DNA from 3 places in the Halanaerobaculum tunisiense genome. Region 2 is predicted to be linked to each of the others. Evidence: riboswitches for the same ligand, from Rfam matches in the RefSeq annotation. Region 2 holds a riboswitch; each other region holds the start of a gene.
What was found. A riboswitch is a leader RNA that binds a small molecule or an ion and turns the genes downstream of it on or off. The one in region 2 is predicted to bind S-adenosylmethionine.
Positions count from the first base shown of each region.

Region 1: another riboswitch for S-adenosylmethionine. It lies ahead of ACYQ3D_RS09370 (methionine ABC transporter ATP-binding protein); the one in region 2 lies ahead of ACYQ3D_RS08980 (hypothetical protein).
Region 3: another riboswitch for S-adenosylmethionine. It lies ahead of metK (methionine adenosyltransferase); the one in region 2 lies ahead of ACYQ3D_RS08980 (hypothetical protein).

Region 1 covers NZ_BAAHYI010000010.1:28,519-39,169, forward strand. The annotation lists gene ACYQ3D_RS09340 (sulfurtransferase TusA family protein) at 1-358, shown strand, start outside; gene ACYQ3D_RS09345 (O-acetylhomoserine aminocarboxypropyltransferase/cysteine synthase family protein) at 505-1,716, shown strand; gene ACYQ3D_RS09350 (adenylyl-sulfate reductase subunit alpha) at 1,866-3,560, shown strand; gene ACYQ3D_RS09355 (4Fe-4S binding protein) at 3,544-3,879, shown strand; gene ACYQ3D_RS09360 (heavy metal translocating P-type ATPase) at 4,102-6,234, shown strand; gene ACYQ3D_RS09365 (TIGR03905 family TSCPD domain-containing protein) at 6,318-6,560, shown strand; SAM riboswitch class I at 6,654-6,761, shown strand; gene ACYQ3D_RS09370 (methionine ABC transporter ATP-binding protein) at 6,857-7,909, shown strand; gene ACYQ3D_RS09375 (methionine ABC transporter permease) at 7,914-8,552, shown strand; gene ACYQ3D_RS09380 (MetQ/NlpA family ABC transporter substrate-binding protein) at 8,657-9,469, shown strand; gene ACYQ3D_RS09385 (cell wall hydrolase) at 9,531-10,013, opposite strand; gene ACYQ3D_RS09390 (ArsR/SmtB family transcription factor) at 10,190-10,474, shown strand; gene ACYQ3D_RS09395 (CoA-disulfide reductase) at 10,576-10,651, shown strand, end outside.
Region 2 covers NZ_BAAHYI010000009.1:59,183-69,833, reverse strand. The annotation lists gene ACYQ3D_RS09010 (thiazole synthase) at 1-523, shown strand, start outside; gene thiH (2-iminoacetate synthase ThiH) at 525-1,625, shown strand; gene thiF (sulfur carrier protein ThiS adenylyltransferase ThiF) at 1,640-2,251, shown strand; gene thiE (thiamine phosphate synthase) at 2,253-2,867, shown strand; gene ACYQ3D_RS08990 (methylenetetrahydrofolate reductase) at 2,965-3,825, opposite strand; gene ACYQ3D_RS08985 (homocysteine S-methyltransferase family protein) at 3,911-6,319, opposite strand; gene ACYQ3D_RS08980 (hypothetical protein) at 6,473-7,165, opposite strand; SAM riboswitch class I at 7,208-7,388, opposite strand; gene ACYQ3D_RS08975 (ArsR/SmtB family transcription factor) at 7,549-8,481, shown strand; gene ACYQ3D_RS08970 (aldose epimerase family protein) at 8,724-9,605, shown strand; gene ACYQ3D_RS08965 (glycoside hydrolase family 2 protein) at 10,185-10,651, shown strand, end outside.
Region 3 covers NZ_BAAHYI010000003.1:72,875-83,525, forward strand. The annotation lists gene ACYQ3D_RS03365 (desulfoferrodoxin) at 1-373, opposite strand, end outside; gene ACYQ3D_RS03370 (glycerate kinase family protein) at 588-1,718, opposite strand; gene ACYQ3D_RS03375 (sensor domain-containing diguanylate cyclase/phosphohydrolase) at 1,859-3,820, opposite strand; gene ACYQ3D_RS03380 (cold-shock protein) at 4,019-4,222, opposite strand; gene ACYQ3D_RS03385 (hypothetical protein) at 4,312-4,977, opposite strand; gene ACYQ3D_RS03390 (hypothetical protein) at 5,300-5,890, shown strand; gene ACYQ3D_RS03395 (D-2-hydroxyacid dehydrogenase) at 5,924-6,886, opposite strand; gene metK (methionine adenosyltransferase) at 7,143-8,321, opposite strand; SAM riboswitch class I at 8,548-8,646, opposite strand; gene ACYQ3D_RS03405 (GerAB/ArcD/ProY family transporter) at 8,708-9,787, opposite strand; gene ACYQ3D_RS03410 (ECF transporter S component) at 10,023-10,586, opposite strand.

The sequences.
Region 1 (10,651 bases), on a different contig from region 2:
AGAGTATCAAGAACAATTAGCAGGATTGATTTCTCGGGTTGAAGAGTTATTTAACTCCTTAGATGCTAACTTGGAGTTCGATCTAGAGGAAGAAGGTACTAGTCAAGAGCAAGAAGTAACTAATGATAGTGAACAAGAAGAAGTAGCTGATTTCCGAGGGGTAGAGTGTCCAATGAACTTTGTGAAGGCTAAGGTAGCGATTAGTCCTTTAGAAGTAGGTGAAGTACTAGAGATTTATTTAGATGAGGGAGAACCAATAGCTAATGTACCGCAGAGTTTAGCAGAAGAAGGACACGAAATCTTAGCTAAGGAGAAAACAGAAGCAGGATATTATAGTTTACGAGTTAAGAAGCAATAGAATTAATAGTTAACAGTGGACGGTTGACAGTGGACAGTTGAAATTAAATTCTAATTTTTTTATGTATTAATTAATGTTTATTTTACGGATTTAACTGTAAATTGTAAACCGTAAACTGTACACTGATATAAAGAAAGGAGTAGATAATGGAGTTCACTACTAAGTTAGTTAATTTAGATACTAATGATCAGTACGGAGCAACTAATACCCCTGTCTATCTAAGTAATTCTTTTCAGCAACAACAGGCAGAAGATTTAGAGAAAATATTTAATAATAGAGCTCCTGGTTATGTATATACCCGGGTTAGTAATCCTTCAATTACTAATGTTGAACAGAAATTAGCCAATTTAGAGCAAGGTAAGAGTGCTATCTTAACTTCCTCAGGAATGGCAGCAATTGCTACTGCTACTTTGGCTATTTTAGAAGCTGGTGATGAATTTATAGCTACTAATTCTTTATTTGGTGGCACTTATAACTTATTTAAAAGCTATCAGGATTATGGAATTACACCTCGGTTTACTGACGGGGTTGAAACAGAAGATATAGCAGAGTTGATTACTGATCAAACTAAATTTGTCTTTTTAGAGACCTTAGGTAATCCTAAATTAGATATTCCTGATATTCCAGGTATAGCTGAGGTTTGTCAAGAGTATGGTGTGGCTTTAATAGTGGATAGTACAATGACTACTCCAGCTTTAATTAACCCACTGGAATTAGGAGCGAATATTGTAATCCATTCTTTATCTAAGTATATTAATGGTACAGCTAATGCTATAGGAGGGGCTATTATCGATGGTGGTAACTTTGAGTGGACTAGATTTTCTAATTTTGCTGACTATAGCAGATACGGTAAGTTAGCTTTTTCTGCTAAAGCAAGAGGAGAAACTTTTAGAAATCACGGGCCAACTGCCTCGCCAATGAATTCTTTCTTAAATGAACTAGGTCTTCCTACTTTATCATTACGGATGAAGCAACATTGTGAGAATGCCCAGAAGTTAGCTGAATTTTTAGTTGACCAACTTGCGGTAGAAGAAGTAACTTATCCTGGGTTGGCAGCTAATGAGTACCATCAACGAGCCCGAGAGCTGTTTGCAACTGGCTTTGGTGGGATGTTGACACTACGAGTAGGGAGTAAAGAGCAGGCTTTCCAGATCATCAATGATTTAGAATACTTTTATAACTTAGCTAATATTGGTGATGTTAAGTCACTAATTATCCATCCTGCCTCGACAATCTATGCTAATAATACGCCACAAGAGCGGCAAAAATTAGGTGTTACAGATGGATTGTTGCGAGTTAGTGTAGGAATTGAGGACCCCGAGGATCTCAAGGAGGACTTTAGGCAGGCGCTTAAGTAACATAGCTGTCAGTCGTGTGCTATGTGTCGTGTGCCAAAACATTTAAATTCAAAATTTAAAATCTTAACACGACTGTGTTAGGGAAAAGATTATCGATTTAATGATCTGATTATCTAATAAAGTGTAAATCAGAAGATAAGGTGGTAAATATGGAGCAGGTAGAAGTTGTCGAGTTAGAGACTGATCTGTTAATTATTGGTGGTGGAGCAGCTGGTTGTTACGCAGGAATTACCAGTAAGGAACAAGAACCAGCTAAAGATGTTTTAATTGTAGAAAAAGCTCATATAGATCGCAGTGGTTGTCTGGCAGCTGGGATTAATGCTTTAAATGCTTACTTAAATCCAGGGGTTACCCCGGAAGACTTTCTAGCCTATGTTAAAGAAGATTCAGAAGGATTAGTTAGAGATGATCTAGTTTATTCGCTAGCCCAGCGAGTAAACCAGGTGGCTGAGAAGTTAGAAAAATGGGGACTTCCTTTTTTAAAAGATGAGCAAGGTAATTACATCTCCAAAGGAACCCGTAGTGTCAAGATTAAGGGAGAAAGTATCAAACCTATTTTAGCTGATCAGGTACGAGCTAGTGGGGTAGATGTCTTAAATAGAGTTAATGTAACTAATTATTTAGTAGTTGATGGGCAAGTTCGAGGTGCTGTTGGTTTTTCTGTTCGCGAGAATAAATTTTATGTAATCCAGGCTAAGGCAGTTATCTGTGCTACAGGTGGGGCAGCAGGGCTTTATAAACCTAATAATCCAGGCCAAGCTCGTCATAAAATGTGGTATTCCCCTTTTAATACAGGAGCAGGCTATGCTATGGGAATTCGAGCTGGAGCAGAGATGACTACCTTTGAGATGAGATTTATTGCGCTAAGAGTTAAGGATGTCATCTCGCCTACAGGGACGTTGGCCCAAGGTTTTGGAGGGCACCAGGTTAACATTCAAGGTGAAGAGTACCAGCAAAATTACGAGAAGAATTCCACTCCTTTAAGGTTACATGCTACTATCCAGGAGAATAAAGAAGGTAGAGGGCCTTGCTTTCTGGATGTTACTCACTTAAGTGACCAAGAGAGTGAGAGACTAAAGAAAAAGTTTCTTAATATGTCACCCGGGATTATACTAGACTGGGCTGATAAGGATCTAGAACCTAATGAAAGTCCGATTGAAATCTATGGGACAGAACCTTATATAGTAGGGGGGCATTCGCAGTCCGGTTATTGGGTTGACAAAAATCGCCAGACAACATTAGCTGGTCTATATGCTGCTGGTGATGTAGTAGGAGGAGCCCCTAAGAAGTATGCTACTGGTTGTATGGCGGAAGGGGCAATAGCTGTTGAAGCTGCTTTAGAGTATATTAAAGAAGTTGATTTTATAGATCTGAGTGATGACTTGATAGAGCAGGAATTACAGCGGAGTATAAGTCCTTTACAACGAGAAACTGGCTTTACTCCTAGAGAGTTGGAAGAAAGACTGCAAAAGATTATGGATGAGTATGCAGGTGGCTTAAGTACTGATTATCAGCTGCAGGAGGAAAAGTTACTGACAGCTAGAAGGCTACTTAAGCAGTTAGCAGCTGATCTATCGACTGGTAAAGCAGATGATTTTCATCAGTTAATGAAGTTCCATGAAGTACTGGATCGAGTTGATGTGGCTCAAGTATTGGTAGAACATCTATTGCACCGCAAAGAAACGCGCTGGAGGGGATATCAAGAACGGATTGATTATCCAGAGCGGGATGATGAAAACTGGTTTAAGTTTGTTAATTCAGTTTATGACCAAACCGAAGATAGAATTAAAATAATTGAACGTGACCATATCAAGGTAGGTGGTTTAGATGACAGTCAAGATTAATAAGAAGTTATGTACTGGCTGTGGCACCTGTCAAGAATCGAATTGTATGCGAGTTTGTCCGGGAAATTTATTATATAAAAATGAGAATAATACAGCTCAGATTAGAGATAAAAGAGAATGCTGGGATTGTGCTTCTTGTGTGAAAGCTTGTCCCCAGCAGGCAATTGAGATGTATCTGCCAGCTGAAATCGGAGGGCGAGGCTCTACTCTTAAAGCTCAAAACTTAGGGGAAGAAATAGTTTGGACGCTACAACAGGTGGATGGTAGTAGACAAGAGTTTCGAATTCAAACTAAATTATTATTGCATCAGAATTTATAATTATTATTTATTTGCTTAGGGCAAGGATTAGGCTAAGGTGATTTTAGCCCTTGTCCTAATTTTAAGTTTCTCCTTCCTGTCAACTATTATTTCTGAGAAATTATTGACATTAAGCCCAGTTATGCATATAATGTTAGTAACATGAATGACTACTCATATATTTTTTGGCAAATATATGAGTAGTCATTCATGTTACTAATTTTGGTTATAGGAGGGAGACAGATGGGAACCCAAAGTTTAGTCCAAAAAGAATTTTGGTTAGAAGGTTTAGGCTGTGCTGATTGTGCTGCTCAAATGGAAAGAAAGATCAATCAATTAGAAGGAGTTACTGAAGCAGATTTAAATTTTGTTAATCAGAAGTTAGTGATTGAGGTTGTTGATACTCAAAATAGATCGCAAGTGGTTGCTTCAGCTAAGGAAATTATTCATAATATAGAGTCGGATGTGGTAGTGAAAGAAAATAGCAGTGATGACCAGCAGAATGATGAATTTTCAGATGTTAATGATGATTTGATACCTAAGTGGTTAAGATTAGGTAGTGGAGCATTATTCTTTCTAGTAGCTTTATTATTTAACTTTAGTTTTGGGACTGAATTAGTTTTATATAGTATAGCTTATATAATAGTTGGAGGACAAGTACTAGCTAAATCAGCCCGGAATATTTTGCAAGGGAAAGTATTTGATGAGAACTTTTTAATGACTATAGCCACTCTAGGGGCTTTTGCTATTCAGGAATTCCCTGAAGGGGTAGCAGTGATGTTATTTTATGAGGTAGGGGAATTATTCCAAGAGATAGCTGTTAACCGTTCTCGGCGTTCTATTGAATCTTTGTTAGATATTAGACCAGATTATGCTAATCTAAAACAAGAGGGAGAAGTGCAGCAAGTAGCTCCAGAGGAAGTACAGATAGGAGATGAGATTGTAGTTAAGCCAGGAGAGAAAGTTCCGTTAGATGGCGAAGTTATTGCTGGGGAATCTATGGTGGATACATCTGCTTTGACTGGTGAATCAGTTCCGCGTAGTATAACAGCAGGTGAAGAGATTTTAAGTGGTTTTATTAACCAGGAAGGATTACTGACAATTAAAGTTACCTCTGAGTTTGGCGAGTCAACTGTTAATAAAATATTGGACTTAGTGGAGAATGCAGCTAGTGAAAAAGCACCAACAGAGAATTTTATTACTAAGTTTGCTCGCTATTATACTCCAGTAGTAGTTTTTGGGGCTTTAGCTTTAGCTATAATTCCTCCCTTATTTATTTCCGGAGCAGTCTTTAGTGATTGGTTGTATCGGGCTTTAATCTTCTTAGTTGTTTCCTGTCCTTGTGCTTTAGTTGTCTCAATTCCTTTAGGATTCTTTGGAGGAATTGGTTCCGCTTCTCAACAAGGGGTATTAGTTAAAGGAGGTAATTATTTAGAAGCCTTAAATAATGTTCAGACAGTTGTGTTGGATAAGACAGGTACTCTAACAGAAGGTGTCTTTGCTGTGACTAAGTTGGTTCCAGAAGAAGGTTGGTCAGAGGAAGAACTGTTAGAATTAGCTGCTCAGGTAGAGACTAATTCTAATCATCCAATTGCTGAATCAATCTTAGAAGCTTATGATGGAGCAGAAATCAGTAGTGAAGATATAGATAGTTATCAAGAAATTGCTGGTCATGGTTTAGATGTGGTTGTAGAGGAGAAGGAAATTTTAGCTGGGAATCATAAATTAATGGAAGCAGAAGGAATTAGTTATTCTTCGCCAGAAGAATCAGGAACAGTAATTCATGTAGCTTGCGATAGGAGCTATGTAGGTTATATTCTGATTAATGACCGGATTAAAGAAGACTCTGCCGAAGCAATTGCTGGCTTAAAAGAGCTTGGTGTAAAAAAAATAGTTATGTTAACAGGAGATAATCAGCAAGTAGCTAGCAGTGTAGCTGAGCAGTTGGATTTAGATCAGTATTATGCTGAATTATTACCAGATGATAAGCTAGCTGAAGTAGAGAACTTGCTTACAGACCAAAGTGATAGTGATAAGTTAGTTTTTGTAGGAGATGGTATTAATGATGCTCCAGTGTTGGCTAGATCAGATATTGGTGTTGCTATGGGAGGTTTAGGCTCTGATGCTGCTATTGAAGCAGCTGATGTTGTGCTGATGAAGGATCAACCATCTAGTTTAGTAGATGCTATTAATGTAGCTAATTTCACTCGGAAGGTCGTCTGGCAGAATATTATTCTAGCTTTAGGGATTAAAGGTATAGTGTTACTTATGGGGGCTTTTGGGATGGCTAGTATGTGGCAGGCAGTTTTTGCTGATGTAGGTGTAGCAGTTTTGGCTGTTTTAAATGCTATGCGGATTACAAGATCTGAATTTTAGATGAGTTCATTGGTTATTATATTTGATTATTAGCTATAATTTTTATATACTAAAAAAAGAATTCTTAATTAGGGGGATTAATAATGAAGAAGACATTTAAACCAGATGGTGTATGTGCTCAAGAAATTAAGTTTGAAGTCAATGATAGTGGAATTATTGAGGAAGTAGAATTCATAGGTGGTTGTAGTGGCAATTCAACTGGTATAGCAGCTTTAGTAGAAGGAGCTAAGGTAGAAGAGGTAGCAGCTAGATTAGAAGGAATTACTTGTAGAAATCAGACTTCTTGTCCTGATCAATTGAGTCAAGCTTTACAAGAGGTATTCTAAAACAGCTTGACTAGATCTTCCCTTGGATAGCTCTTGACAAGTTAAGACTCAACTGTTATGATATTTATAACTTAATTGAAATTTAATAGAAATCTCTTATCGAGAGAGGTGGAGGGACTGGCCCGATGAAGCCCAGCAACCAGTACTTACTTTTATAAGTACCCGGTGCTAATTCCTGCAGTTATTCCTGATAGATAAGAGGGGAGTTAATTAACCTCTTCTCTTATGGGAAGGGGAATTTTTATTTTAAATATAAATTAGTTAAATTTAGTAAATTAGAAGGAGTAGATATAGCTATGATTGAAGTTCAGAATCTAGATAAGATATATCACAGTGAAGAAGGTCCAGTTACAGCTTTAGAAGGAATTGATTTAGAAGTTACAGCAGGAGAGATTTTTGGAGTGATTGGCCCGAGTGGGGCTGGAAAAAGTACTTTAATTCGTTGTCTGAACTTACTAGAACGGCCAACAAGTGGCCAAGTTATTGTCGACGGAGAGGATTTAACAGAATTAAGCACATCGCAATTACGAAAGGCACGAAAAGAGATAGGAATGATCTTCCAAAACTTTAATCTGTTACAGTCACGTACAGTGGCAGAGAATGTAGCTTTTTGTTTAGAGATTGCTGGTAAAGGAAAGAGAGAAATAAATCCTAAAGTAGAGGAGTTATTAGAGTTAGTAGGACTGGCAGATAAGGCTGATAACTATCCTAGTCAGCTAAGTGGTGGTCAACAACAGAGAGTAGGGATCGCCCGTGCTTTAGCTAATGATCCTAAGGTGTTGTTGTGTGATGAGGCGACATCTTCTTTGGATCCAGAGACGACTCATTCGATTTTAGAGTTACTCCAAGATATTAATCACCAGTTAGGGATTACTATTGTATTAATTACTCATGAGATGGAAGTGATCAAAGAAATCTGTACTCAGGTAGCAGTCATAGAAGAAGGGAAGATTGTAGAACAAGGTGATATCCTTAATATCTTTACAGCTCCTCAAGAACCAGTAACTAAGAATTTTTTACAACGAGTAGTTAATGCTAATGTTCCCGAGGAGTTATTATCAAGAGTAACTGTTAATAATCCTGATCAAGGAAGATTAATCAAGATCAGCTTTACTGGTGATTCAGCTGGGGAACCGATAGTCTCTGATTTTGTCCATACTCATCAAGTTAATGCTAATATCTTATACGGTAATATTGATAAAATTCAGGGAACTCCTTTTGGAACTTTAATTATCGAGTTAACAGGAGATAGAGAGCAGATTAAAACAGGAATTGAAGATCTTCAACAACAGGAAAAAGTTAAAATTGAGGTGATTGAAGGTGCAGAATCTATTAGTTTATCTAACTAAAAATATGGGCTTATTATGGGCAGGAATCCAAGAGACTATTTATATGGTTGGTGTATCTATGTGTGTAGCTGTCTTATTTGGTATTCCTTTAGGAGTAGGGGTAGTGGTTACAGATAAAGAACATATTCTGGAGAATAAGTATTTGAATCTAATTTTGACTACTATTATTAATATTACTCGGTCAATTCCTTTTATTGTTTTAATGGTAGCCTTGATTCCCTTCACCCGTTTAGTTGTAGGGACTTCAGTTGGTACTACAGCTGCTATTGTTCCCCTTACTATAGCTGCTATTCCTTTTGTAGGTAGAATTGTAGAGAACTCGTTAAAAGGGGTTGATAATGGAGTTATAGAAGCTGCTCAATCTATGGGAGCTACTCCCTGGCAGATTATTAGTAAGGTTTTATTACCAGAGTCTTTACCATCTTTAACTTTAGGATTAACTATTACAGGGATTACTCTGATTGGTTTTTCAGCTATTGCAGGAGCAATTGGAGCCGGTGGCTTAGGTGATATTGCAGTTCGGTATGGTTATCATCGGTTTCAGACTGATGTTATGATCAAGACGATTATTTTATTAATTATTCTAGTCCAGTCAGTCCAAAGTTTTGGTAATTGGTTAGCTCAAAGATTAGATCATAGTTAAAGTTAGTTAACAGTTTACAATTTACAGTTAGAATAATTAGTAAATTATAGGTTTTTAATTAAAAATTTCAAACTGTAAATTATATAAAATGAGGAGGAGAGAAGATGAGAAAAAGAATTATTTTAGCAGTAGCTGTTCTATTGATAGCGACATTAGTAGTAGGTTGTGGAGGAAGTCAGGAAGCAACCCAGGAAAAAGAAAAATTAGTAATCGGGGCTACGCCAGCTCCCCATGCAAAGATTCTAAAGCAGGTAGTTAAACCTTTATTGGCTGAAGAGGGAATTGAATTGGAAGTCAAAGAATTTACTGATTATGTGACACCTAATCTTGCTTTAGATGACGGAAGTATTGATGCTAACTACTTCCAACATGTGCCTTATCTGAATAACTTTAAAGAAGAGCGAGACTTAGATTTAACTTATTTAACTAAAGTTCATTTAGAACCAATGGGCCTTTATTCCGAAGAAATTAGTGATCTTAAGGAGTTAGAGCCAGGATCTACAATTGCTATTCCTAATGATGCAACTAATGAAGGAAGAGCTTTATTACTATTAGAATCTGCTGATTTAATTGAGTTAAGTGATGAAGCTGGGCTAAAGGCTACTCCAGTTGATATAGTGGAGAATCCTAAGGATCTCCAATTTGATGAATTAGCAGCAGCTCAATTACCTAGAGTTTTAGGGGATGTTACAGCAGTAATCATCAATACTAATTATGCTTTAGAAGGCGATTTAGTTCCTACTGAAGATGCAGTTATTATGGAAGGAAGCGATTCTCCATATGGAAATGTTTTAGCAGTTAGGAGCGAAGATAAGAATAATAAGTTACTTAAAAAATTAGCTGCTGCTCTTACTTCTCAAGAAGTAAAAGATTATATCCAAGAGGAATATGAGGGAGCAATTGTGTCAGTATTTTAACTTAGTTAAGCATGCCTTGCTACAAAGGCATGCTTTTTACTTTAGGTGATTGATGTAAATTCTACCTAGCAAAAACATGTTTACCAATTCTACGGACTACCTGTCTAGAATAGATCCAGCGGGAAGTAACTTTAGCAGGGTTATAGTAATAAATACAACCATAGGTTGGATCCCAACCCCGTAGGGCAGCTAAAGTAGCTCTGATAGTTCTTTCACTAGGGGAATGGCTCCAAATATATCCTCGGGCTACTGCTGTAAAGGCCCAGGGCTGATAAATTACCCCAGATGCTGTATTAGGAAATTTTGGATCTCGGACTCGGTTGAGGATTACAGCTCCTACTGCTACCTGTCCTACTAGCGATTCTCCTCTAGCTTCTGCGGAAATTGTTCTAGCCATCAATCTTGTTTTAGGTGCTAGTGACCAAAACCACCATGGAGTATATGCTTCACTTTGTTCTATGTTTTGCTGTGTCTGAGAGTAATAGACTGCAGCTCCTACACTAATAAGGGCTAATATTACAATAAAAATAATTCCTTTTTTCATAATATCCTCCTTTAGAAGCTTCTTGTTATTAGCTTGTACTTTGCTTTACTCTAATATTCAAATTAATAATAAATTATCTAGATACTAATAATTATTAATAGAACTAGAGGATTTAGCTTGACAATCGCTTCAAAATATCGTAATATATAAATATAATGGTATTGGAGGGAGATCAAGTGGAGAATATCAGAAAAGAAATGGAAGAGTTAACTGAAAAGGCTAAAATCCTCAAAGCACTTTCCCATCCTGTTAGATTATGTATTGTTAAAGGACTGATGAAAGAAGAAGGTTGTAATGTATCCAAGATGCAAGAATGTATTGAAATTCCCCAGTCGACTTTATCCCAACATTTAGCTAAACTAAGGAATCTTAATATTTTAGAAGGAAAACGGAATGGGGTTGAGGTTAATTATTATGTAGTTAATGAAGATGCTAAACAGATTATAAATGCTTTATTTTAATAATATAGTATTGGATTTAAATTTAAGTTTAAGTTAATAAAGACTAGAATTTAGAATTATTATTTATAAATCTGGATAATACGATAAAAGGAGGAGTAATGATGAGTAACAAGATACTGATTGTTGGTGGAGTAGCAGGTGGCGCTAGTACGGCAGCTCGCTTGCGGCGAATGGATG
Region 2 (10,651 bases):
TGCTAAGCTTGCTAGAGCTGCTGGGTGTGGAAATTGGATCAAAATAGAAGTAATATCTGATAATAAATATCTGCTTCCAGATAACCAAGAAACAATTAAAGCTACAGAAATATTAGCCGAAGAAGGTTTTGTGGTACTGCCTTATGTAAGTCCTGATCTTATGGTAGCTAAAAAACTAAAAGAAGCAGGAGCAGCAGCAGTAATGCCTTTAGGAGCTCCTATTGGTTCTAATCGAGGTCTTAAAACTAAAGAACTAGTTAGGATTTTAATTGATGAAATTGACTTACCAATTGTCGTTGATGCAGGTATTGGAAAGCCATCACAAGCTGCAGAAGCTATGGAAATGGGAGCTGATGCTGTACTTGTAAATACTGCTATTGCTACTGCTAATGATCCAGTAGCTATGGGTAAAGCTTTTAATCAAGCTGTTCAAGCAGGAAGACATGCTTATTTAGCTGGAACAGGAAGAGTTAAGGATGAGGCTTCAGCTTCTTCACCACTAACAGGATTTTTAGGTGAGTAATATGACTTTTTATAATACCTATACTCAATTTAAAGACTTCTCTTTTACCAGTTTTTTCAATCAAGTAACAGCAGCAGATGTAGAAGAAACTCTAGAAAAAGATAATTTAAACAAAAAAGATTTTTTAACCTTATTAGCTCCAGCGGCTAGTGATTATTTAGAAGAGATGGCTCAGTTGGCCCATCAATTAACGGTACAACACTTTGGTAAAACTATGACCCTATATGCTCCACTTTATGTGGCAGATCATTGTGTCAATCAATGTGCTTATTGTAGTTTTAGTGTTACTAACGATTTCAAACGTAGTAAATTAGACTTAGATCAAGTAGCTAAGGAGGCAAAACTTCTTGTTAAGAAGGGCATGAAAAATTTACTGATCTTAACTGGTGAATCAAGACAACATGCTCCTATTTCTTATTTGAAAGAAGTTATTGAGGTACTTAAAGATTATTTTCCTTCTTTAGCAATAGAAATCTATCCCTTAAAAGTTGAAGAATATGAAGAATTAATTGCTGCAGGAGTGGATGGTTTAACCATTTATCAAGAAGTGTATAATGAAGAGATATATGATCAAGTACATATTACAGGACCAAAAAAGAATTATCAGTTTAGGCTAAATGCTCCTGAGAGAGGTTGTCAAGCTGGAATGAGAAAAGTAAACATTGGTGCTTTATTAGGACTTTCTGATTGGCGCCAAGAAGCTTTTTTTGCTGGATTACATGCTCAATATTTGCAGAACAATTATTTAGAAGCTAAAATCAGTCTATCTGTTCCTAGATTACAACCCCATCTAGGTAATTACCAACCTAATTCAATTGTTGATAACCAGAGCTTAGTTCAGATTATGTTAGCTTATAGATTATTTTTACCACGAGTAGGAATTAATATTTCAACTCGAGAAAGTGCTCAACTGAGAAATGATCTATTGCCTTTAGGAGTTACTAAACTATCAGCTGAATCATCTACAGCAGTAGGTGGCTATACGCAAGAGACAGAGACAAAACAATTTGCTACCTCTGATAATAGAAAAGTAAGCCAAATAAAAAATATGTTAACACAAAAAGGATATCAACCTGTCTTTAAAGATTGGCAACGGATTTAATGGAGGATAAAAAAATAAATCAGTTTGAAGAATCTTTACAACAATCATTAACCACAGAGCAATTAGATGAAATTCAAGGGGTAACTATTGGTATTGGTGGGGCAGGAGGTTTAGGATCTAATTGTGCCTTTAATCTAGTTCGCTCTGGCTTTAAGAATTTTGTGATTGTTGATTTTGATATTATTGAATATTCTAACCTAAATCGTCAGTTTTATTTTAGAGATCAAGTAGGAGAAAAGAAGGTAGCAGCACTCAAAAAGAATCTATTACAGATCAACTCTGACTTGAATTTAGAGATTAAAGATACAAAGGTAACTTCTCAGAATACAGCCCAACTATTTACTTCTTGTGACATAGTAGTTGAAGCATTTGATCAAGTAACAAGTAAGAAATTATTAGCAGAAAAATTTATGAACTCTAATAAACTGCTCGTGTCAGCTGCTGGTTTAGCTGGCTGGGGAGAGGGAGATGACATAAAAACTAAAAGGGTTAAAGAGAATTTCTATTTAGTAGGTGATTTAGAAACTGAAGTAAGTGAAGAAGTTCCACCTATGTCTCCTAAAGTTAATATTGCTGCTGCTAAACAGGCTGATATTATATTAAATTATGTATTGGAGGGAAAGTAAAATGTTGAATACTGATTTATACTGTATTACTGCTGAAAAGTATTCGTTAGGCAGAAGCAATATCGAGGTAGTAAAGGAAATGTTAGAGGCTGGAATAGAGATCATTCAGTATCGAGAAAAAGAGAAGAAGATGCTTTATAAATATCAAGAGTGTAAAAAGTTACGTGAACTAACTACTCAAGCAGGAGCTAGTCTAATTATTAATGACGATGTAGATTTAGCTTTAGCAGTTGAAGCTGACGGAGTCCATATTGGTCAAGAGGATCTACCAGTTAAAGAAGTAAGAAATCTGTTAGGGCCAGACAAGATTATTGGTCTATCTACTCATTGTCCTGAGCAAGCTCAAGCTGCCCAAGAGATGGAAGCAGATTATATAGGAGTTGGCCCTATCTTTGAGACAGATACCAAAGGAGATGTTTGTGACCCAGTTGGTTTAGAGTATTTAGAGTATGTAGTAAAAAATATTGATCTTCCTTGTGTAGCAATTGGAGGAATTAAAGAACATAATGTAGATCTGGTAAAGGATATAGGGGCCAACTACATTTCTATGGTAACAGAAATTGTAGGTGCCAAAGATATAAAAGAAAAAATTAGAAGTATTAGAGAAAGAATATAATATTAAAATCATTGATCAGTGTGAGTGTGAGTGAAGTCAAATTCAACAAATTATTTGAATTCTACTCACACTGATTCTCACACTTACACTGACTTATTTAAGTAATTTCAGTTAATATATCTAAGAGAATATCAGACCGATTAGCTGACATAATATGAATCCCCTCAATTAAATCATAAGCTTCTTGTAAAAACTGATTAGAGATTTCAACTCCTTTTTTAACTCCTTGCCCCTTCATTTGTTCTAATACTGAAGAAGGGATTTCAACTCCTGGTACATTACCATCTAAGTACTGAGCCATCTTATAGCTGGTTAGTGGTAAGACCCCAATTAAGATTGGTACCTCTAAATGATTAGTCTTAGTTAGAAACTCTTCTAGCAATTCAAAGTCATATGCTGGTTGAGTTTGAATAAAATCAGCTCCAGCGGCGACTTTAGTTTCTAATCTCTCAATCTCTTCATCTAAATCATCAGCACCTAGGTTTCCAGCTGTAGCTACTGTCAAATCAGTAACACCTGTTAATTGATTATCATTAGTATCAGCCCCTTGATTTAATTTCTGGACTGTATCAATGACTCCTATTGAATTGGTATCAAAAACTGGGCTAGCTTGGGGATGATCTCCTTGAGTAGGATCATCGCCTGTAATAGCTAAGATATTATTAATTCCTAGTTTAGAAGCTCCTAGCAATTCTCCTTGTAAAGCTATAATATTTTTATCCCGACAAGTAACATGAGGAATAACCTCTAATCCAGTTTCTTCTTGAATAAAGTGGCCGGCCATAATAGAGCTCATCTTCATTTTAGCCATTGGTGAATCAGTTACATTAACTGCATCAACTTTTCCTTTTAAATCCTGGGCTACTTGGAACATTGTCTTACAATCTGTTCCCTTAGGTGGAGTAAGTTCTGCTGTAATAATAAAATCTTTATTAGTTAATTTATTTTTTAATAACATACTCAATTCTCCCTTCGCAATGTTAGTTTATAATTGATAGTTGAAATCAAGATTAACATTTTTAAAATGTTTTAACTGTAAATTATCAATTCTCAATTAGTTTGGTCGCTTGTTTAACTGCTTCTACTGCATTAGCAGCATAGCCATCAGCCTCTATATTAGTAGTATAATCTTCTGTAACAACTGCTCCGCCTAATAAAACTTTAGTCTGGGGAGCTACTTCTTTAAGTTTAGTTGTGATTTCTTCCATACGGGGCATAGTAGTAGTCATTAAAGCACTCAAACCAACGACATCCACTTCTGGTTTACTAGCCTGATTGATTATTTCCTCTGTAGGAACATCTTTTCCTAAATCAATGACCTCAAAACCGTTATTTTGGAGCATAATCTTAACAATATTCTTCCCAATATCATGAATATCTCCCTTAACGGTAGCTAAGAGGATAGTACCTAAATTTTTTTGTTGATCTGCTTCAGCCAACAGGGGTTTTAGCTTAGAAAATGCCTGCTGCATTGTTTCGGCTGCCATCATTAACTGAGGTAAGAAATAAGTTCCTGCGTCATATTTATTACCTACTTCTTTAATTCCGGGGATCAAAGCCTGATTAACAATTTCTAAAGCAGAGCAGTTCTCTAAAGCTAGTTCTAGTTGCTTATTTATATTATCTTTAGCCCCTTCTAATACAGACTGGTGGATCTGAGTTACTAGATCACTATCTTCTGGATCATTTTCCTGGGCTGGATCTTTAGTTGTATCTGTTGGTTGATTAGTATAGGCACTTAAATATCTATCTCCGGCAGGATCACGATTTACTAATAAGTCACTAGCTTTTAAAGTAGCCTGCATAGCTTGACTAGTAGGATCCATAATAGGAGCATTTAATCCAGCTTGAATAGCCATAGCTAAATAGGTGGTATTGACTTGTTCTCTAGCTGGTAGACCATAGGAAATATTACTCACTCCTAATACTGTAGCTACTCCTAACTTCTCTTTAATCAACCGAATAGCCCGGATTGTTTCTTGGACTTTATCCTGTTCAGCACTAGCTGCTAAAGCTAAAGTATCAATCCAGATGTCTTTTCGCCTGATCCCAATTTCTTGAGCTTGCTGAACAATTTTTTGAGCGATCTCTAACCGTCCTTCAGCAGTGGAGGGGATCCCATCTTCATCTAAAGTCAATCCTAAAACTGCTGCTCCATACTTTTTAGCTAAAGGTAAGATTTTATCCAAACTATCTTGTTCACCAGTTACGGAATTGATTAGTGGTTTCCCAACAACTTGTTGGAGTCCTGCTTTTAAGACTTCTTGATCAGTTGTATCAATAGAGACAGGTATATCAGCTACATTATGGACTGTTCCCAGGGCCAACTTCATTGCCTGCGCTTGATCAATTTCAGGTACCCCAACATTAACATCTAAGATATCCGCTCCAGCTTTTAGTTGTTGAGTAGCTTCTTGGGCCACAAGCTCCATATTTTGCTTAGCTAATTGAGTGGATAATTCATCGCGACTAGTAGGATTAATCCGTTCGCCAATAATCCGCGTCGGTAGATTATCACTAATAGTTACCGTCTTACTCCGGCTAGCTAATTTAGCTTCTGTAGAAGTCGTCCTTTTTTTAGGTTTAACTTCTGTTACTTGCTCTTTAACTAATTTTATGTACTCCGGAGTAGAACCACAACAACCACCAATTATATTTGCTCCAGCCGCTATAAAGTCAGAAATATAATCGGCCATTTCCGCAGCTGACATAGGGAATACAGTTTCATTATTTTCATCTAAGATTGGTAAGCCAGCATTAGGCTGAACACACAGAGGAAGATCGGTATGTTGGCCCATAGCTTCTATAATATCAACTAACTTAGCAGGACCTAAACTACAGTTAACCCCTATTATATCTGCTCCTAGCGCTGTAAAAACAGTAACTGCTGTCTCAGGGTCTGTGCCTGTCATTGTCTTTAGCTCTTCTTCATAAGTTAAGTTCACAATAACAGGAAGGGAGGTGGTCTCCTTAACAGCAATCACAGCTGCTCTTGCTTCCTGTAGGTCAGTCATTGTTTCAATATTAATCAGATCAGCTCCAGCTTCTGCTAGAATCTGGGCTTGGTGGGCGAAAGCATCATAAGCTTCTTGAAAGGATAGTTCCCCAATTGGTTCTAGTAATTTACCAGTTGGCCCAATAGAGGCTGAAATAAAGGCTTCACTAGCTACTTCTTGGGCCAACTTAACTCCTTGGCGATTAATCGCCTTAATTTGGTCTGCTAATCCATACTCAGCTAACTTAAATCTATTGGCCCCAAAAGTATTAGTCTGGATTAGATCGCTACCTGCTTGGAGATAACTCTGATGGATCTCTTGTAGTACTTCCGGGTTGATTAAATTAAGTTCTTCAGGGCAATCGCCTACCTGAAGTTCTTTCTGTTGTAGTTCGGTACCTAAGGCACCATCTAATACTAAAATCTGTTCTTCTAATTTATCTACTAGACTACTCATCTACTATATACTCCTTTCGTTATTAAAATTCAGAATTGACAATTGATAATTGAGAGTTAAAAACCATTTTTTATAAAATTTTGGTTGTAAATATATTTATAAATTTGATGTTATTAGTTTAATTATCAATTATCAATTCTCCATTTTCAATTATCAATTATTATAAATACAACTTTCCAATTCACAATTCCTACAATCAAAATCACAACCTGCCTGCTCAGTTTCTTCTACTCCTAAACCAATCAAGGCTGTGATTGATTTTTGGGGTTGTAATAAAAAACTTTGGTTAGTAGTAATCCCTAAATTTGCCCCGGCTAATAAATTAAGTAGTTGGGGCTGGATATCCAAAGTGGAATCTCCGTAGCCTGGGCTATACCTCATAGTTAAATAGGGCAGGTCTCTAGCTAGAGCCTCTTGTTTAATCTTATGAGTTAATTGATTAGCTGCCTCTTCTACTGCCACTGAACCAATGGCATCTAAAGTAGTTGCTTTAGTAAGTTGGCCCTGAGCAAAGAGTTGTTCTACTTTCTTTTCTATTTTATCGCCAATAGTTACTGCTAAGAGAGCAACTGCTTCTTGGTTAGCTAATAAGTCAGCTATATCCTGGCTTTGAAAAGTAAGTTTTCCTTGCGCCAGATTGACTTTAGCTTGGTTAATCTCTATTTTTTCTAAGATGATATACTTTCCTCTAGGTTCTAATAAAGGCCTAGCATAATCTATAGTATTAACAATCATACTTTCTATTTTGGGACTTGATTCAGTCTGTTCTTGGTAACCTAACTCTTGTTTTACATCTTCTGTAGGAATTTTAACTGTTATCTTTTGGCTAATAATTAACCCCTCCATTAAAAAAACCTCTTCTGCTGAGAGAAGAGGAGTTATCATCTTCCCTTATCTCTCAGAATTACCCTGCAGGAGTTGGCACCACTGTAGTATTTTAAAGTTTAAGTTTAAGGCTGAGTTTAAGCAATAATACTTCTGGCTCAAACTTAATCTTAAGCTCAAACTAAAATTTACTACTGGTTGCCGGGCTTCATCGGGCCAGTCCCTCCACCTCTCTGAATAAGGAATAAATTTTATTTAATTATTATCCACAAGTATAACATCAAATTTAAAATTTGTCAAAATAAAATTTTTTTCAGATACTTAATGCAATTTTTATTTGTAATTTATTTTAATATATATTAAAATAAAAATATGAGAATTAAAATTGGAAAGGAGTTATTAGCATGCAAGGAAAAATACTAGAAATAGAAAATAAAGAAGAAACTATAAAAGTTATGAAGGCTCTTAGTTCAGAATCAAGAATAAACATTTTAGAACTTTTAAACAGCCATGAAATGAACTTAAATGAAATTTCTAATAAGTTAGATATGCCACCATCTTCAGTTACTGTTAATATAAAAAAATTAGAAGAAGCTGGATTAATTAAAGCTCATTATAAACCAGGTAGTCATGGATCACAAAAGTTATGTTCACGCACTTATGATAGTATTTTGATTAGATTTTTAGACTCGAATGTTAATTTTAATGCTAATCTTGTCAAAGTATCAATGCCAATTGGTAATTATAAGGACTTTGATATTAAACCTTCTTGTGGAATAGCTACTAAAGAGGGATATGTAGGTATCCTTGATGATGAAAGGTCTTTTTTTGAACCAGAACATAGTAATGCTCAATTACTATGGTTTGAACAAGGATATATAAAATATAAGTTTCCTAATAATTTACCTGCTAATTCTACTACTAAGAAATTAGAATTAAGCATGGAGATCTGTTCTGAAGCTCCTGGTTTTAATAAAGAATGGCCTTCTGATATTACAATTTGGATTAATGGCATTGAGGTAGGAACTTGGACTTGTCCTGGTGACTTTGGTGAAAAACGGGGCAAACTAAATCCTAATTGGTGGAATGCAGGATTAACTCAATATGGTTTATTAAAAGTGTGGACAATAGATGATACAGGTACATATATTGATGGCAAACAAATATCAAAGAAGAAAATATCAGACTTAGATATTCAAGAAAACAAATTTATTAATTTCAAAATAGGAGTTAAAGAAGATGCTAGAAACGTTGGTGGAATCAATCTTTTTGGGAGTAAATTTGGTAATTATGAACAAGATATTATAATGCGTTTGCATTATGCTTATAAGGATTAATTATTAATTCTTTACTAGATTATAGATTTTATTTATGATCTAATAATATTTTTTATTTTAATATTTACTAAACTTAGTTGAGGTGGTGATTTAATGAAAATTAATAAAGAAAGATTTGGGAAATTAAAAAATGGAAGAGAAGTATTTAAATACAAATTAATAAATAAAAAGATAGAAGTGGATATACTTAATTATGGGGGGGGATTATAACAGGAATTTATACTCCCGATAAGGAAGGCAAAATGGAAAATGTAGTTTTAGGTTTTGATAATATAACTGCTTATGAAGAAAAGTCACCTTATTTTGGAGCTATAATAGGTAGACATGCAGGAAGAATAGCCAATGCAGAATTTACTTTAAATGAAAAAGTATATAAATTAGCTCAAAATGATGGTCAGAATAATCTCCATGGTGGATTAATTGGTTTAGATAAAAGAATCTGGGAGGTAACAGAATTAGAAAGTGGAATAGAACTAACTTATTTTAGTCCTCATTTAGAAGAAGGTTTTCCTGGAAAGGTAGAATTTAAAGTAAGATATTTATTACAGAATAATAAATTAATTATAGAATATAGCGGTAAACCTGATAGAGAAACTATTATTAATTTAACTAACCATACCTATTTTAATTTGTCAGGAGCTACTAAAAGAGATATATTAGATCATAAATTAAAGCTTAAATCTAACAAATTTATTTGTCTAGATGAAAATTCAATTCCTACTGGGGAACTAAGAGAAGTAGTAAATACCCCCTTTGATTTTAGAAAATTAAAACCAGTGGGTAAAGATATAGAAGCAGATTATGACCAACTGGAATTTACAGGGGGCTATGATCATCCTTTTGTACTAGACGAAGGAAAAGAAGGTATAATGCTTAAGGATGAAAAATCTGGTAGAGCTTTAAGTATTTCAACTGATCAGCCTGCTGTTGTCTTTTATTCAGGGAACTACCTTCAAGATGAAGGTGAATTAAATACTGGAGTGGAAGCTAAAAAAAGGTTGGCCCTTTGTTTAGAAACACAAGACTATCCAAATGCTATAAACACAAATAGTTTTCCTAATAAAGTATATGATGAGGAAAATAAATATAGAGCAAAAACAAAATATAAGTTCTATATTGATTAAAATAAGTTAATTCGAGTATTAATCATAAAGTGTTTTTTAGAAGTTAGTTAAGGATATGAGAAATAAGTGGTTATAGCAATATTAAGGTATTAGTAAAGTATTGGGAAAGTTTTCTTGACAAGTTAATATAATTTATTTATAATAATACTAAAGAAAATAATAAATATTAAACAAAGATTATTCAAAGCTATTTTAAATGGATATTAAGTATATATAATCAATATTATAATTCATTAATAGCAAAGGAGAGTTGTTTTCTTATTTATTAAGTAGATTTTAATTTTTATTTCAATTATTTTTAGAAAGATTTAAATTTATATTAATAAAAATTTAAATCTTTACTAACATGAGAAATATAAGCAGATAACAGCTATATCATGATACTAAAAATTAAATATATTTATAATTATAAGTATAAGAAATAAGTGGTTATAAGTCTATAATAAATGATAAGCCCCCACTATATCTATTTTTAAGATATTGGTGGGGGCTATCTTATTTTGTTAACTTTATTTAGTAGATTAATTAAGTGGTGAAAGCCAAATAATAAAAAAGTAAAGGAGAGTGAGTGTATTTATTATGTTTGAAAAACTTAAGTATCCAAGACCTCAATTTGTAAGAGAAAATTGGATGGACTTAAATGGAGAATGGGAATTTTCCTTTGATGAAAAAGATGAGGGATTATTAAAAGGAAAGTTTTTAAATGATGAATTTTATGATATGAAAATAAAAGTTCCGTATAGCTATCACACTAAAAAATCAGGAATAAATAAAAATAAGGATTGTAATATAGTGTGGTATAAAAGAGATATAGAATTAGATTATAAAAGAGATAAGAGATATATCTTGAATTTTGGAGCTGTAGATTATAAATGTGATATATGGATAAATGAGAAACATGTAAAAACACATATAGGAGGACATACTCCATTTAATGTTGATATCACTAATTATGTAAAAAAAGGTAATAATAAAATTATAATAAGAATAGAAGATAATAATTCTTGTGACCAACCAATAGGTAAACAGTCATGGAAAGAAGATAA
Region 3 (10,651 bases), on a different contig from region 2:
TCCATAATCCATGTACATTACAATATTCTCTAACTTTGAGTATTTCATCTGCAGCAACAGCAAATACAGCTTTTGGTTCATCACTAGAACTCAATTCAGCTCTTAGTACTTGATCAGCAGTTAAAACTTCAATAAATCTAATGGAATGTTCCTCTTCCATTGGATGCAAAGTTGTTCCAACTACAACTTCAACGCCTTCTTCTACTTCATTAACTACTGGAACATGTTTTTCATTAGCTGCATCCTCAGTTTGTTCCTCTAATTTTTTCATATCTTCTCCACAACATACTAAAGCAGGTTTTCCAGCTTCAGCAACTTCTACTACATTACCACAAATATCACACTTATAAAGGTCTCTTCTTTCAATACCCATTAATAATTCCCCCTTTAAATTATTGAATTAATTTTAATTAGTTATTACTAAATCTAATTAAAAATACCAATATTGCCTCTATGTATTATTATTCAGGAAAGTAATAATAATTCCTGCTTATTTTCAAAATTATTAATAATCTGATAGTTTATTAAGTCTACTGACACTAAATCCCTCCTTTTTATTAGCTACTTAGCAGTTAAACACCTAACTGCTAAGTAGTAATTAACATTCGTCCAATATTTGCTCCAGTTTCTACTAATAACTCTGGTGTTTCTTCCATAGCCTCCTCTAATTCTAATGGTCTATTAATTATAGAAAAGCAAGCATCAATCCCTATTTCATAAACTTTATCAGCCTGAGGACCTAAGCTACCTGCTACCCCAATTACCGGCAATGAATATTTTTTAGCCACTCGAGCAACTCCAGCAGGCACCTTACCATAAATCGTCTGTGAGTCAATCAATCCCTCACCTGTTATAACAAGATCTGCTGTTTTCACCTTTTCTGCAAAATTAATAGCTTCTAATATAATATCTATTCCTGACTTCAAATCAGCCTCTAAAAAAGCCAATAAGCCAGCTCCTAGCCCTCCTGCTGCGCCTGCTCCTGAAATATCATTAACCTCTATTCCTAAATCTGAGTTGATTACAGCAGCAATTTGTTGCAAACCTTGATCCAATCTTTCCACCATAGCAGGAGTGGCTCCTTTTTGGGGGGCATAAACATAAGCAGCTCCTTGTTTACCATAAAGAGAATTATCTACATCACAAGCAACTTGAATAGTAGTCTCCTTAAGTCTAGGATCCCTATTAGATAAATCAATCTTTTCTATCTGTTCTAACTGACCTCCTCCAAAACCTATTTCTGTTCCTTTAGAATTTAGAAATTTGACTCCTAGTGCCTGCGCCATACCTACTCCACAATCATTAGTAGCACTACCTCCAATCCCAATAATTAAATTTCTACAGCCTTGATCTAAAGCAGCTTTAATCAATTCTCCAGTACCATAAGTAGTGGTCTTGGTCGGATCTCTCTTTTCTTCTGGAACTAATGGTAATCCAGACGCAGCAGCCATCTCAATCACTGCTGTGTCATTATCTCCTAAAATCCCAAAGTAAGCTTCAACCTTATCTCCTAATGGGCCAACTACCTCTGTGGTTATTAGTTGACCATTTGTAGCAGCAATTAAAGAGTCAACTGTTCCTTCTCCTCCATCTGCCAAAGGAACTTTCTCTACTGTTAATTGGTCACTAGCATTTTTTAATCCTTGCTCCAAATTGTTAGCTACTTCGCTAGCAGTCAGACTTCCTTTAAATGAATCCGGAGCTATTAATATTTGCAAGTTAATCACCTCTGTTATAGATCTTATTACTACTTTATCTTTTCCAACAACTCATTAGCCTGGGGATTAGCAGGATAAATAGGAAGGGCTTGATTTAAATATTTCCCTGCTAATAAGAAACAAACTTAGTAACTGGCTGTTTACTTTCTATAGCCATTATTTCCCCTCCTATCATCCACAAGTTCAATAAATAAATCTGCTAGTTGGGGATCAAATTGACTCCCAGCTCCTGCTTTTATTTCTTCTAACGCTTGTTGTTTACTCATGGCTTCTTTATAAGGGCGATTATTAGTCATCACATCATAAGCATCTACAATAGAAATTATTCTAGCACTAAGTGGAATTTCTTCCTGTTTTAAACCTTGCGGATAGCCTGATCCATCCCACCATTCATGATGGCTTAAAATACCTTGGGCAATATCATATAATCCGGAAGAGGATTCTACAATTTGAAACCCTATTTTAGGATGCCTTTTCATTTCTTCCCATTCTTCTTCAGTTAAAGAACCCGGCTTTAAAAGTATTTGATTGGAAATTGCTACTTTACCTAAATCATGTAATCTAGCAAGCAATTTTAAATTATCTAATTTAGAATCAGATAAATTTAATTCTCTTCCTATTTCTAAAGCTAATTCTTTTACCCGTTTACTATGTTCTACAGTTTCATTAGTTTTCTTTTTCAACGTTTCTTCTAAGGAAGAAATAACACTATTGTGAAAACTTTTACTTTCGCTCAATTTTTTATTATACATCCAATCATCAGCTTCTTTCCACACTTCATCTATATCTTCATTAATATTTGTTTTAGTTGCATAACCTAAACTAATACTAACTTCTAACAAGTCCAGATTCCTTTGCTTACATTTTTTCTTGATTCGGGAACATATTTTCTTAGTATTTTCTTTAGTAGTTCGAGGTAACAAAATTACAAATTCATCCCCGCCCCATCGAGCCACTATATCTTCTTTTCTACAAGAATTTTTTAATATTTGAGCTGCTTCTGCTAATAACTTATCTCCAACTTGATGACCAAAGGCATCATTAGTTAACTTAAGTCCATTAATATCCCCCACTATCATACTTAATGGTAATTGGCTTTTAGAATTTAATTCTTTAAGTTTTTGTTCAAATCCTCTCCTATTATACAACCCAGTTAGGCTATCATGAAAATTCAAATATTCAATTTTCTGATTAGCTTTTCTATTTTCAGTTATATCTTTAGCATTACAGATTAAATATTCAACTTGGTTATCTTCATCTAATTTAGGTGACATAGTAACTAATAATAGTCTTTTTTCTCCTTGATAATTTTTAATCCAGGACTCAAATTCAATTTGTTTCTTGTTGTTAAAAACTAACCTATTAAGAGCAATATACTTTTTAGCTTGTTGAGGACTAAAAAGTGACCTTATATTTTTATTTTTCAATTTTTCTTTGCTACTTCCTAAAAAATTAGCATGTGCGTCATTAACAATTCCATATTTATTTATATCTTTTAAATACCAGACTTGAATTTCTATGTTATTTAATAAAATATCTTGTTGTTCATATAAGGTAAAATATCTTTCTTTACTCTCTTTAAGCTCAGCTAAAAATTGTAATCTTAAACTATGAATAACATAAGATGTAAAACTGATTAAGAGTACAACAAACACATATAAATGCTTATTTAGCAAAGAATCAGAAGTTAAAAAAACAGATAAACTAACTATTAAAGCAATAATTGCATTATAATATCTTAATTGCAAGATTGTTCTCAACATAAAATCAGCAACTATAATTACTGCTAAAATACTAATTGCATAATTTATTGAATATTTATTCACATAAGCAAAATATATCAGCTGGAAGGTAGAAATATATATCAGTAAATAGATTATTTTATATAAATTACTTTTTATTACATCACTAACAAAAGAAAAAAATAAAACGATTAAAAATAACAAAGAGGTGAGCACTCTTTGGTGCCTAGGGAAAGGATCAACTCCAGAAGCACTTATTTTATAAACTAAACCAAAACTAAGATATAAAAGGATTATGATCACTAAAATAATCCGATAAATCACTACATCATTACTTGCACTAAATATCTTTCTTATCATTTTATATCCCTCACTACTTTTAGCAATAAGAATATTAATCCTTATTCTCTTTCTAATTTTTAAATCTTTAAATTTAAATTTCTATAATAAGTTTATTATTCCTTTGATTTTTACAATACTTTCTTATCTAAATAAATCATACAAAAAATAACAAAACCCCCGGAAAATTCCGGGGGTCACAGCCGTAATCTATATTAGTTATAGCTTAACGACATCTTCAGCTTGAGGTCCACGATCTCCCTCAACTACTTCAAATTCTACTGATTGATCATCTTCTAAATTCTTGAATCCATCTTCCTGAATTGCAGAAAAATGTACGAATACGTCGTCTCCTTCTTCTCGCTCAATAAATCCATAACCTTTCTTCTCATCAAACCATTTAACATTACCTTGTTCTTTCATTATACAAATTCCTCCTAGTAGTTTAAAAATTTCTTTCTCAATCCATTTAAAATAATAACACATAACCCCTTGCTTGTCAAATAATTTTCCTAAAAGTTTGCTTTTTCCTCCAATTGACGATAAGCAGATACACAAGCTCCTAAGCTACTAGGATAGGTTACAAAAATCAGTGGTATCAAAAAAGGATGAACTAAACTAACTGTAATTAAAGCTACTACTAAAAATAATAGAAAAAATATTTTTATACTGACACCTCTAGTTAAGGCAAAACTCTTTTTAAAAGCTGCAAATAATTCTATTTCTTTATCTAATAATAAATAACTAGCAAATAAAAACTTAGTATTTAAATAAGCCAAGCCACCTAATATAACAACCAATAAAATACTTAAAACTAACTCCGGATGTAAATTTAGAGCCATATTAAGTACTACAATTGGCATAACTACTACTCCTAATAAAACTAAAAAGCTTAATAAAAACATAAATAATTTAATTAGTGTATCAAAGTCAAAGATAAAATCTTTAAATTCAGCTTCTTGCTCATCATATAACTTAAAGATCAGATTAATTACACCATAAGTAACCAGCACTCTAAGTAGATTGAAAATAACTTCCCCTTTAAAGCCAAAAGATCTTCCTAGCTGTAATAGAGAAAACCACAAAAAAGTTGGTAAAAAGAATAAAGTGAAATTATTCTTTAGAATCTGCCATCCAACATCAAATGCTTCCGTTAAAGAAAAATCCTTAGCCGTCATATAAGTTCTCTCCTTTAAATATTATTTGCCTTTTTAGCTTGAGTAGCAAACTCTTCCTCAGATAAATCTTTATCTTCTACATCATCAATAATCTTCTAATTCCCTTTTTCACTTTATATATGTATTATCTTAAATACTACTAATTAAATTCCTTGATTCAACATAAATATATAATTAATTAGTAGTTACTAAAACTATATATCAATTTTATAATAAATAGCCTTCTAACTACCTTAGGACTAGCTAACTAACCTAAACACTACTATAACAGGATTATAATCTAACTTAAATTTCCGATAATATTATTAAAGGAGGGGCTACTATGAATCAAGATGAAATTAAAAAAATCAAAAAGACGTCCCCTATCGTTAAGACAAATCAATATCATAATGACCATACTGCTCAACAAAATAAGGGCCAACAACAAAAGAAGCCACGACACAGTGACTTTCTTACTTTAACAGAAGAGTACAAACCTGATAAAAACCAAGAAAAACACCAAGAATCCTACCCAGACTTAGAAGAAAAATTAAAAGTTGATACTAAACAATGGGGAGTAGAAGTGATTTCAGAAAAAATTTTAGATTTAATTAAAGAAAAATATCATCAAACTCCTACTAATTTAAAGTCCTTTGCTCATCAAATTAAGAAAATTATTAATATCAGTTATAAAAAAGCATATACAGCATTAACACCTTTACCTACTGATAGTCATAAATTAATCAATGCTACCTATAAACAGACAAGAAAAAAATTAACTGAATGGATTGCAAATAAAACTGAACCACAAAAATTAGTATCTCAGCCTACATTAAAAAATCTACAATTAGAAATAACTGAACTTTTCTTAGAACAAGGTCGTTATTTCAAAGAACAAAACACCTTACAACCTACTATCAATCTCCAAGGGTAAAGCCCGGGAGATCCCGGGCCAACTTTCTAACTTTTAGTAACCTTCCTCAAAATCAACTACATTCTCCAATTCTTCTCCCTGTAGATAATGTTTTAGGTTTTCACTAAAGATATTGAAACTTCTAACTCGATTAGTTGGTGAAGACCCAGCATGATGAGGAGTTAATAACAGATTTGATAAGTCCCATAATGGACTATCCTCAGGTAATGGTTCCGGAGTAGTAACATCCAATCCAGCTCCTGCTATCCAACCTTCAGTTAAGGCCTGTAGCAAAGCAGATTGATCTATTAAACCTCCTCTACCAACATTAACAAGAAAAGCATCCTCTTTCATCAATTGCAATTCTTCAGTTCCAATTAAACCTTTTGTTTCTTCGGTGATCGGTAAAGCTAATACTATATAATCTGACTCCTGTAAAACCTGATTAAGTCCTGTAGTATCATAAGCTTGATCAACATAATCCGGTACCTGATCCACACTTTTTTCTACTGTTACTACTCTAGCTCCCCAAGCATGAGCTCGCCAAGCAACTTGTGTTCCTATATCTCCTAAGCCAATAATTCCTAACTGAGACTTAGCCAGGTCTTTAGTAACTTCTAAAGGTTGCCACTCTTTCTTTCCTTGTTGTTCTAGATACTGAGGTAAATTCCGATTAAAAGCTAAAATTAAGCTAAACACATGTTCGGCAATCGGAAGACCATACACCCCACTAGAATTAGTCAAAATCACATCTTGATTAGGATACAAATCCCGGTCAACAAACTCACTTGCTCCAGCACTAGGTAAATGTAGCCACTGTAAGTTTTTAGCTTCTGCTAATTGCTCCTCCTTTGGCCAACCAAAAATAACTTCTGCCTGCTGAATCAGCTCCCTAGTAACCTGACCTGGTCCAACCTCTGTTAGCTTAATTGAAGAATCTAATTCTTCCAGACTAGATAATTGTTGAGTAGTAAAATCATGATCAAACATCATAAGAATCTCTAATTTTTCTGGCACCTTATCCCTCCCTTTATTATAGTTTACAACAAATACAGTCTATAGTCATTATTCTCCTGATTAGCTGTGTGCTATGAGTTATGAGTCGTGAGCAAATTCAAAATCATAAATACAGTTCAAATCTCTTTAAAGGTTTTGAATTAGCTCATAGCACACGACACATAGCAGACAGCTAATAGCTATTGCCAGAAAGTATCACTTAAAACGATATTTAAAATAATAAATACCGCCCTACTAACAGGCGGCATCACTTAACTTATAAATTTGCTTTTTCTTTTAAACTAACAGCTTTATCAGTCCGTTCCCAAGGTAAATCCAAATCAGGCCGACCAAAGTGACCATAAGCAGCTGTAGACTGATAGATAGGCTGGTTTAAAGCAAGATCTGTAATAATCTGCCCCGGCCGTAAATCAAATTCCTGCTCAATTAAATTTTCAATTTTGCTTTCAGCAATCTTAGCCGTACCAAAAGTATCAACCATAATTGATACTGGCTGAGCTACTCCAATAGCATAAGATAGCTGTACTTCACATTTATCTGCTAAGCCTGCAGCTACTATATTCTTCGCTACATAACGAGCTGCATAAGAAGCAGACCGATCTACTTTAGTAGCATCTTTACCAGAGAAAGCTCCTCCCCCATGACGAGCACTACCCCCATAGGTATCAACGATTATCTTTCTACCTGTTAAGCCAGCATCTCCCTGGGGACCACCAATTACAAAACGTCCAGTAGGATTAATATAATATGTAGTATCTTCATCTAACAACTCATCAGCAATTACAGGCTTGATTATCTCAGCAATCACATCTTTTCTTAGTTTCTCCAAGCCAATATCAGGATGATGTTGAGTCGAAACTACCACAGCATCAGCCCTCACTGGTTGATCATCTTCATACTCTATTGTTACCTGTGTCTTACCATCAGGTCGCAAATAATCCAGTGGTCCTTCTCTTCTTACTTCTGCTAACTTCCGGGCCAACTTATGAGATAGGGTAATCGGCAACGGCATCAATTCTTCTGTCTCATCAGTAGCATAGCCAAACATAATACCTTGATCTCCTGCCCCAATCTCCTCAGCTTCTCCTTTTTCAGCCTCTAGTGCTTCATTAACTCCTTGAGCAATATCAGGTGATTGTTCATCAATTGATGTTAATACAGCGCAAGTTGCCCCATCAAAGCCATACTTGGCTCTAGTATAACCGATATCCTTAATCGTCTTCCGGGCAATTTTAGGAATATCTACATAACATTCAGTAGAAATTTCTCCTGCAATTAGTACCATCCCTGTAGTTACTGTAGTCTCACAAGCTACTCTAGCCTGGGGATCCTTAGCTAAAATAGCATCCAAAATAGCATCAGAAATCTGATCTGCTACTTTATCTGGATGTCCTTCTGTAACTGATTCTGAAGTAAAAAAACTTCTCTCTGTCATATTAATAACTCCTTTCTCCACAACGAGATCTAATAGTGTTTCACTTTTTAATAAAAAATAACTAACAAAAATTCAACAGCTAGTTCGGAAAAAAGCTTACTTGCAAGCTTTCCGGAATGAATTTTAAGATTGCAGAGATTAAAGTGTAACTTTATAAAGTTACACTTTATATCAAAAAAATCAAATAAAAAACTCTCCTAAATACAGGAGAGATAGCAAACTGACTAATACATCTCCCCAGTGATCTGGCAGGAATTAGCACCTTTCCTAAATAGGCGGTTGCTGAGCTTCATCGGGCCTGTCCCTCCACTACTCGTGATGCATTACCTTATTCTTTTTTTGTCACTATAATCCTATCATAACCACAAGATTATGTCAATCACCAATTAATTTCTGCCTGCTTTATTACCTAAGAATAAATAAATTATCATAAATAAGATCGGTAAAGGTAAATAAAAATAAATTATTTCAGCAAAAACAATATTTCTTATGATAGCTTCTAAATACACGTCTTTATATTGAAATAAAGAAAATGAACCAATAAAGACTGCAATAGGAATAATAATACTTTTATCATTTCTTAGTTCAAACCACTCTACAACTACTTTATGACCAACAAAATAAAAAATACCTAATTTTAATGCTGCTCCAACCACCCAAGTTGAAAAAACAATAATTTCTAATCCTCTAATACCAAATTTAATTATATCATAAAAAGGAAAAGTCAAATTAGCAACTAAATCAACCCCTAACAAACTTACAGACAATATATATAACATAATAGTTATTAATTGAATAACTAAATTACTCCCTAAACTATAATAAATAACTTTAGATTTATCTTTAAAATAAGGCTTGAGCATTAATAACAAATTAGGAACTAATAAAAACCAATTACTAGGAAAGATACTTCCTCGCACTATTGTCAGCAGATCAAATTCTACTGGTTGCAGACGCTTAAAATCCAATACACCTGGGTTTAAAAGTATAAGTAAAAAAGAAATCATAATCATAGCAAGCACAGCTATCATACCTAAGTGAACAACTCTTGCTAGCGATTCAATACCTACATAGACTAAATAAACTGCCAACCCACTTAAGATCAGATAAATAAAACCATAGGATATACTAGGCATCACAAATTTAATATAATAAGCCTCTTCAAATAATATAAAGCCTGCATCATATAAAATTATAATCATATAAGGCACAACTACTAATTTCCCTAATATTGGCCCTAATAACTTTTTACAATCTTGGACAATAGTTTGATTAGAAAAATTAAAACTCAACTTTAAAGTGAAATACTGTAATATACCTCCCAATCCCCCCGCTACCATAACTAATACCCAGCCTAATTGCTTGCCGTCTTCAGCTAATCCAGCAGCTGCTGTTAAAATAAGTGTTGGTAAAACAATTGCTAAGCAGATATAAAACACTTGATTTGCAGTTATCTTTTTCTTCATCTAATCACCTAATTATATAATCGATGCTATGATTAGTTTTATTAAGTAATTAAATATTATACAAAATATACTACATTTTTCATAACTTAATTGCTATAGAGTATTTCCTCTCTTAACTACTAGATAAGAGTGAGAAAGCTCTTACCTAATACACTACAAAAATTACACTTTATATCAAAATTATTTTAGTAAATAAAATGATCTCTTGCTCCCCCTAATAATATAGCTTGTTTTATTAAACATTATCAACTGAATCGACAGTAGAATATAATAAACCCCTTCTTCGTAAGAAATTGGCTAATCTTTTATAGACTAATAATGTAACTCCTGAGTTGATAAATGCCTTACTTAAATTAAAGGGGATAATTCCTGGTAGTAACATCTTAAGTGTCTTCACATATGGAATTCCATAGAAGATAGGATTTAAAACTAAATTAGCTATACTCATAACCCCTGTCATAGTAAGAGATCCACAAACTAGTCCTAAAATAGCTCCCTTTATATTATGAAACTTTTTATAAATATACCCTGCTACTCCAACTAAACAGCCAGTAGCTAAAAAATGCATAACAGCTCCAAAAGGGCCTCCTAGCCCTGTAAATAAAGACATCATTATTGATAAAACTACTGTAGCTGTTACAGCTGGAATTGGCCCGTATAAAAAAGTAATAATTAAAAGTGGTATATCACCTGGTTCATAAATCAAAAATGGTTGAAACAATGGAAATCGAACTGCTATCATTAATATTAGTGACATTGCTACTAATACCCCTATGTTGGTTATTTTTCTAATATCCATTTTAATCCTCCTTTTAAATTTATCAATCCAAAATAAAAATCCTGGATCAACTCCAGGATGACTAG